2 regions of the Polaromonas sp. P1_G2 genome follow, and region 2 is predicted to be linked to the other one. Evidence: predicted binding sites of a transcription regulator. Region 2 holds the regulator's gene; the other holds the start of a gene.
What was found. The regulator sigma-54, encoded in region 2, starts transcription at its own class of promoters, with help from an activator protein. The targets are predictions, from matches to a motif close to TGGCANGNAANCTGCTTT.

Region 1 (3,825 bases), on a different contig from region 2:
AAATGCAGTTCGGGGTAATGCACACGAATACCGCGCTGCTTGCACACAGCATTGAGTTGACTGCGCAGCAAAGCATTGGCGCCAACGCCGCCCGCCACCACCAGCCGCTTGAGCCCGGTTTGCGCCATGGCGGCCAATGACTTCTTCACCAGCACCTCCACAATTGCCGCCTGCGTGGCCGCCGCCAGGTCAGCCTTGCGGCTTTCCAGGTCCGGCCCCAGCTTTTTGGCCTGCGTCAGCACTGCGGTCTTGAGCCCGGCAAACGAAAAGTCCAGGTCGCCGCTGTGCAGCAAAGGCCGCGGCAGCTTGAAAGCGGTCCCGTCGCCCCCCTCTGCCAGTTTGGACAGATGCGGTCCACCGGGATAAGGCAGGCCCATGAGCTTGGCCGACTTGTCAAAAGCCTCGCCGGCCGCGTCGTCAATGGTTTCACCGAGCAGCTCGTAGCTGCCCACGCGGTCCACCCGCATCAGCTGCGTGTGCCCGCCGGAGACCAGCAAGGCCACAAAAGGAAACTCAGGCGGATCCGCGCTCAGGAAAGGCGACAGCAGGTGGCCCTCCAGGTGATGCACCCCCATGGCCGGTTTGCCCAGCGCCGCTGCCAGCGAACAGGCTACGCCAGCGCCCACCAGCAGCGCTCCCGCAAGACCGGGCCCGCGCGTGTAAGCCACCACGTCGACCTGTGCCAGGCTGCTGCCCGCCTCCGCCATCACCTGGTGCGTCAAAGGCAAAACACGCCGGATATRGTCCCGGCTCGCCAGCTCAGGCACCACACCGCCATAAGCCTGGTGCATGTCGATCTGGCTGAACAGGGCGTGCGACAGCAGGCGCGGCACGGCACTGCCGCTGGCATCCACCAGCGCCACACCGGTTTCGTCACAACTCGATTCGATTCCAAGAACTACCATCATTCGAGTGTAAGGTTTAGGCAATGCCCCCAAAGGAGGCGAACCATCCCAACTTGCGACCGTGAAGTTCTTCACACCAGCATGAGCCGCGGAACCGGCTTTGCCGGGCCGCAGGCGGGCGGCCCCCTCGGCGGGGCAGGGAGCGACACGAAGTGCGCGACCGTGGGGGCACGTTTCTTGCACTTACGGCTCCATGACACCGTCCCAATCCCTGCGCCTTGTCATCATCGCCCCGGACCTGCTGGAGTCCGTATCCGATGACGCCCATGCGCGGGAACTGGCCGAACGCTCTCGCCAGTTGCGCATCGGGCTGCTGGAGAACGGTTACAACATCGTCGCGGTGCTCCCGGCCGACACCTTCCTGGACGAACGACTGGCGCAACTGCAACCCGACATGATCATCGTGGACGCCGAAAGCGAAGCCCGCGATTCGCTGGAGCACGTGGTGATGGCGACCCGGGACGCCCGTCGGCCCATCGTGCTGTTCACCAATGACAACGACACCAGCCACGTCAAGGACGCCGTCGCTGCCGGCGTGTCAGCCTATGTGGTGGCCGGCCTGTCCCCGGACCGTATCCGTCCCATCCTGGACGTGGCCATGGCGCGCTTTGAGCACGAGCAGGGCCTGCGCAAGGAACTGGCGCACGCCAAAACCGAGCTGCATGAGCGCAAGGTCATAGACCGGGCCAAGGGCATGCTGATGCAGCGCCAGGGACTCTCGGAGCAGGCCGCCTACGAAAAGCTGCGCAAGGCCGCCATGGACAAGGGCCTGCGGCTTGGCGAAGTGGCCCAGCGCATGCTGGACGCCCTGGACCTGCTGGGCTGATCCACCGGCTTGGCCGCCCCGGCCACCCTCAATTGGTGCAGCGCACAAATCAGGTGCACCTATCGGGATCCACATCGCGGCGCTTCGACCATGTGAAGTTTTTTCAGGGCGTGCGTGATTGCAGGCACAAGAAGACTTCCCTGGCATCTCCACTCTCAAGAACAACTCTTTTGGCAACGCTGGCCAACCCTGGCACAGCTTTTGCAATGCCCTAGGCACTGGTCAATGATGGCCATCCGGCACAGCACTTCAACGGCGAAGTGTGTGGTGCCCCAAGGAACAAAGGCGTTCGCACCCTGCATCACGTTCAACGTGGCTGCCCGGGTCGAGCGCCTTTTTTGTTTTTGTCTTTTGCTTTTTTTACCTGGAGCCGACACATGACTGAACTGCTGAAATCTTCGCTGACACGCCGCACCGTGCTGCAGGCCGCGGCCGTGGGCGCCGTGGGCATCAACCCCGCCCTGCGCGCCGCCGTGTATGCCCAAGGCTCCGACGCGCCCGAGAAAAAGGAAGTCAAGATCGGCTTCATCCCCCTGACCGACTGCGCCTCGGTGGTGATGGCCTCGGTACTGGGCATAGACCAGAAATACGGCGTCAAGATCATCCCGACCAAGGAAGCCAGCTGGGCCGGCGTGCGCGACAAGCTGGTCAACGGCGAACTGGACTTCGCCCACGTGCTTTACGGCCTGGTCTACGGCGTGCACATGGGCACGGCCGGCCCCAAGAAGGACATGGCCGTGCTGATGACGCTCAACAACAACGGCCAGGCCATCACGCTGTCCAAGAAGCTCGCCGACAAGGGCGCCGTCGACGGCGCGGGCCTGGCCAAGCTGATGGCCAGCGACAAGCGCGAATACACCTTCGCCCAGACCTTTCCCACCGGCACGCACGCCATGTGGCTGTACTACTGGCTGGCCGCCAACGGCATCAACCCGATGAAGGACGCCAAGGTCATCACCGTGCCGCCGCCGCAGATGGTGGCCAATATGCGCGTGGGCAATATGGACGGCTTCTGCGTGGGCGAGCCCTGGGGCCACCGCGCCATCATCGACGGCATAGGCGTGACCGCAGTGACCACCCAGGACGTCTGGAAGGATCATCCCGAAAAAGTGCTGGGCACCACCGCCGACTTCGTCAAGAAATACCCCAACACCGCGCGCGCCGTCACCGCCGCCATCATCGAGGCCGGCAAATGGATTGACGCCAGCCTCTCCAACAAGAACAAGATGGCCGAGACCGTGGCCGACAAGAGCTACGTCAACACCAGCGTCGACGCCATCAACCAGCGCATCCTGGGCCGCTACCAGAACGGCATGGGCAAGACCTGGGACGACCCCAACTACATGAAGTTCTACAACGACGGTGCGGTGAGCTTCCCTTACCTCTCCGACGGCATGTGGTTCCTCACGCAGCACAAGCGCTGGGGCCTGATCAAGGAGCATCCCGACTACCTGGGCATTGCCAAGCAGATCAACCACATCGACGTCTACAAGCAGGCAGCCACGGCCGCCAAGGCCAGCGTTCCCAAAGAGATCATGCGCAGCAGCAAGCTGATGGACGGCACGGTCTGGGACGGCAAGGACCCGAAAAAGTACGCCGACAGCTTCAAGGTTCACGCCTAGGCCCGCGCCCCGCCACCCGCCCACCGAACCTTCCACCCCACGCAAAGAGGTCACGCCATGGTCAGTGCCGTATTCCACAGCCCGCTCGAGGCCGCGCCCGCGGCCCGCGGCGGCGACAAAGCCCGAGCCCGGGATACCGGCGCCCTTCCATCGGCGCCCGCCGCCAACGACATGACAAATCCCACCACCCCTTCCCCCGCGGTGCAGGCGGCCGCCGCCACCCCGCCGGCGCGCGCGCCCTGGGACGCCTCTTTTCTCTGGCTGGCCCTGCTGCCGCCCCTGCTGGGCCTGGGCCTGCTGGTGCTGGTATGGGAGCTGGTCTTCATGGGCACGGGCGGCAGCATTCCCTCGCCCAGGGACACCTTCACGCAGGCGGTGCAGATCTTCAGCGACCCCTTCTACAGCAAGGGCCCCAACGACCAGGGCGTGGGCTGGAACGTGCTGTCCTCGCTCAAGCGCGTGGCCATGGGCT
Region 2 (4,196 bases):
TGATCGTCTACGACAACAACACCGACGTCTTCACCGTGGACGGCGGCGCACAGAACCAGACCGCCGCCAACCCGAGCGGCCGGATACGCGCCATGCTGTCGCCGCGCGCCGCCGCGTCGGCGCCGGCCACCGCTCCCGCGGCCCCGCCCGCCGCCCTGCGCCCCAGCACCACGCTGGGCACTGAAAAGAACTAGAAAGAACCTTTCACAGATGGATGTGGTGACTGACACTTCGGCGGCCCCGGCCGCGACCCCCAGCCGCCTCGTTGCGCAAGGGCTGCAAAAATCCTACGGCAGCCGCAAGGTCGTTCAGGACGTCTCGGTGGCCGTGCAAAAAGGCGAGGTCGTGGGCCTGCTGGGCCCCAACGGCGCCGGCAAGACGACTTCGTTCTACATGATCGTGGGCCTGGTGCGCGCCGACGCGGGCGAGATCTCCATCGACGGCCAGTCGGTCGAGCACATGCCGATTCACCTGCGCGCGCGCCTGGGCCTGAGCTACCTGCCGCAGGAAGCCTCGATCTTTCGCAAGCTCACGGTGGAGGAAAACGTGCGCGCCGTGCTCGAACTGCAGCTGGGCGCGAACGGCAAGCCGCTGGGCCGCGCCGAGATCGAGTCGCGCCTTGACGGCCTGCTGCAGGACCTGCGGGTGGYCCACCTGCGCAATTCGCCGGCCCCGGCGCTGTCGGGCGGCGAGCGCCGCCGCGTCGAGATCGCCCGCGCCCTGGCGACCCAGCCGCGCTTCATCCTGCTCGACGAGCCTTTTGCCGGCATTGACCCGATCGCCGTGATCGAGATCCAGCGCATCATCGGCTTCCTGAAGTCGCGCGGCATCGGCGTGCTGATCACCGACCACAACGTGCGCGAAACGCTGGGCATCTGCGACCACGCCTACATCATCAGCGACGGCCACGTGCTGGCCCAGGGCACGCCCTCCGAGATCGTGAACAACGCCGATGTGCGACGCGTGTACCTCGGTGAACACTTCAAGATGTAGGATGACACTCCCCCTGTTGTCGCTCACTTCGTGTAGCTCCCTCCCCCCCGAGGGGGCGGCGCCTGCGGCCTGGCAAAGCCAGTTCCGCGGCCCCTGCTCGCACTTTTTCTGCGCTTCGATCAAAGCTCCTTGACATGAAGCAGGGCCTCTCGCTCCGCGTCTCGCAGCACCTTGCGCTGACGCCCCAGCTGCAGCAGTCGATACGGCTGCTGCAGCTGTCGACGCTCGAGCTGAGCCAGGAGGTCGAGCAGATGCTCGACGAAAACCCGTTTCTCGAGGTGGCGGAAGAAACCGCCGTGCGCGAAGAGTTCGGCCTGGAGCACCTCAACACGCCGGTCAGCCAGGACAGCCGCGAGTTTGAATCCGCGGCGGATTCGACGGGCGGCGGCGCGGAGGATGCCGGGACTTCGGCCCCCGCCGATGCCGAGGTCAGCGCCGAACCCAAGCTCGAGGAAAGCTGGGAAGGCGACGGCACGGTGGAGACCACGCCCGACGACAGCGAATGGGGCAGCGATGCGCCGGCGCGCAAGAACAACAACGACGAGGGCGACACTGAGGCCTCCGACCTGACGGGCGCCCACGAGTCGCTGCAAGACCATTTGCACCGCCAGTCGTTGGGCCTGCGCCTGTCCGAAGAGGACCGCGCGGCCCTGCATTTCCTGATCGAGTCGCTCAATGACGACGGCTACCTCGAAGACAGCCTGGCCTCGCTCGCGGCGGGCCTGGCCGGGGATGACCTGGAACAGGCCGAGGACCTTGAGCAGCGTTTTGCCATGGCGCTCAAGCTGCTGCACCACATGGAGCCGGCCGGCGTGGGCGCGCGCAACCTGGCCGAATGCCTGGGCCTGCAGTTGCTGGACTGCAAGGACTGCGAAGAGACCCGCGCCGCTATCGCCATGTGCAAGCAGCCCATGGAGCTGCTGGCCAAACGCGACCTGAAGCGCCTGTCGCACCTGTGCGGATTCACCGAAGCCGCCGTCCGGGGCGCGATTGCCGTGATAGGCCGGCTCGACCCCAAACCCGGCCGCCGCTTCGTGAACGTGGAGCGCAACCTGATCGTGCCCGACGTCATCGTCGTGAAGTCGGGCCGGGGTTTCAAGGTCTCGCTCAACGGCGACGTGATGCCGCGCCTGCGCGTGCACGACATCTACGCCAACGCCCTCAAGCAGCACAAGGGCCAGGGCGGCCAGGCGCTACAGCAGCGTCTGCAGGAGGCGCGCTGGTTCATCAAGAACATCCAGCAGCGCTTCGACACCATCCTGCGCGTGAGCAGCGCCATCGTCGAGCGGCAGAAAAACTTCTTCACGCACGGCGAACTCGCCATGCGCCCGCTGGTGCTGCGCGAGATCGCCGACGAACTGGGCCTGCATGAGTCCACGATTTCGCGCGTGACCACCGCCAAGTACATGGGCACGCCCTTCGGCACTTTTGAGCTCAAATACTTCTTCGGCTCCGCGCTGGGCACCGAAACCGGCGGCAACGCTTCCAGCACCGCCGTGCGCGCGCTGATCAAGCAGTTCGTCTCCTCCGAGAGCCTGAAAAAGCCGCTCAGCGACAACCAGATTTCCGAAATGCTCAAGGAGCAGGGCATCGAATGCGCGCGCCGCACCGTGGCCAAGTACCGAGAGGCTTTGCGCATCGCGCCGGCTAATTTACGCAAATCACTGTAAATCCGATTCTCGGGCGCATGGCGGCGTTGCGCGGTGCTCGGAATCCTCATGCACCCAAGTGCATTCCGGTTCCTGCGCTCCGTGCGCCTTGCCCTGCATCCCGATAATCGAATTTCCAGCAGCCCTTTTGAAGAGTCCGACATGAACCAGCTCCAATTGTTTTTACCGTGCGCCGCCGGCGTCGAGGCCTTGCTGGCCACCGAGGTGCAGCGCGTCACCGGCATCCAGGGCAAGGCCTGGCGCGCCGGCGTGCAGTTGCAGGCTTCCTGGCGCGACGCGCTGCAGCTCAACCTGCACAGCCGCCTGGCCCAGCGCGTGCTGATCGAGTTGCAGCACAACCAGTACCGCAGTGAACAAGACCTTTACAACGCCGCCGCCAACGTGGCCTGGGAAATCTGGTTCACGCCCAAGCAGACCTTCAAGGTTGAGATCACCGCCCAGCACAGCCCGCTGCAGAGCCTGAACTTCGCGGCGCTGAAGATCAAGGACGCCATCGCCGACCGCTTCCGCGCCAAGTTCGACGACGTGCGGCCCAGCGTCGATACGCGCTGGCCCGACGTGCGCGTCTATGTGCACCTGACGACGGACACCGTCACGATTTACATCGACACCTCGGGTGAGCCCCTGTTCAAACGCGGCTGGCGCGAAGACAAGGGCGATGCGCCACTGAAAGAAACCCTGGCCGCCGCGATGATCGCCGCCAGCGGCTGGGACCAGCTGTGCAAGGACGGCGTTCCGCTCTACGACCCCTGCTGCGGCTCGGGCACCATCGCCATCGAGGCGGCGCAGATCGCCTGCAACATCGCGCCAGGCATCAACCGCCGTTTCGCCTTCCAGAAATACCTGCCCTTCCAGGGCCATGTGTGGGACGGCCTGCTGGACCAGGCCGAGGCCGCCATCACCGAACCCACGGCGCCGGTGTTCGGCAGCGATGTGTCCTTCCGCATGGTCGATTTCGCCGAACGCAATGCCGAGCGCGCCGGCGTGGCCAATGCGGTGGAATTCCGCGGCGGCGACGCGCTGCAGCGCATGCCACCCGCGCCCTCGGGCGTGATGCTGGTGAACCCGCCCTATGGCGAACGTATCGATGTAGCCGGCGTGGCCGGTATCACCGGTGTGCAGGGCCGCGACCAGCGCCGCCAGCAGAGCCGGGAAGTCCAGCACGACCACCGCAACCAGCCCATCGACGAGTTCGGCCAGCCGCTGAACCAGGACAGCGGTGACACGCGCGAAGAGCCGGCCTTCGAAACCCCGCGCGACCGCTCGGCCAACCCGGGCCGCGAGCAGGCGCAGAACGCCTGGGGCGAGGAAGCGGCCGACTTCTTTCCACAGCTGGCCGCGCACTGGAAGAAAAACTACGCGGGCTGGACGGCCCACGTGCTCACGCCCGACCTCAAGCTCCCCGGCAAGATGCGCCTGAAGGAATCGCGCCGTGTACCCATGTGGAACGGCCCGATCGAATGCCGGCTGTTCCGCTTCGACATGGTGGCCGGCTCGGCGCGCGGCAAGCCCGGGGCCGCGGGTACGGCACGC

Region 1: a site for sigma-54 is predicted at 1,922-1,939, ahead of AC1D0P_RS09715 (CmpA/NrtA family ABC transporter substrate-binding protein). Genes of this name have one in related genera too.

What each region holds. Positions count from the first base shown of each region.
Region 1 covers NZ_JBFUBY010000070.1:5,645-9,469, forward strand. Annotated here, with positions in the region: gene tsaD (tRNA (adenosine(37)-N6)-threonylcarbamoyltransferase complex transferase subunit TsaD) at 1-905, opposite strand, end outside; gene AC1D0P_RS09710 (ANTAR domain-containing response regulator) at 1,099-1,731, shown strand; gene AC1D0P_RS09715 (CmpA/NrtA family ABC transporter substrate-binding protein) at 2,109-3,353, shown strand; gene ntrB (nitrate ABC transporter permease) at 3,411-3,825, shown strand, end outside.
Region 2 covers NZ_JBFUBY010000003.1:14,136-18,331, reverse strand. Annotated here, with positions in the region: gene lptA (lipopolysaccharide transport periplasmic protein LptA) at 1-194, shown strand, start outside; gene lptB (LPS export ABC transporter ATP-binding protein) at 211-993, shown strand; gene AC1D0P_RS00720 (RNA polymerase factor sigma-54) at 1,128-2,663, shown strand; gene AC1D0P_RS00715 (THUMP domain-containing class I SAM-dependent RNA methyltransferase) at 2,805-4,196, shown strand, end outside.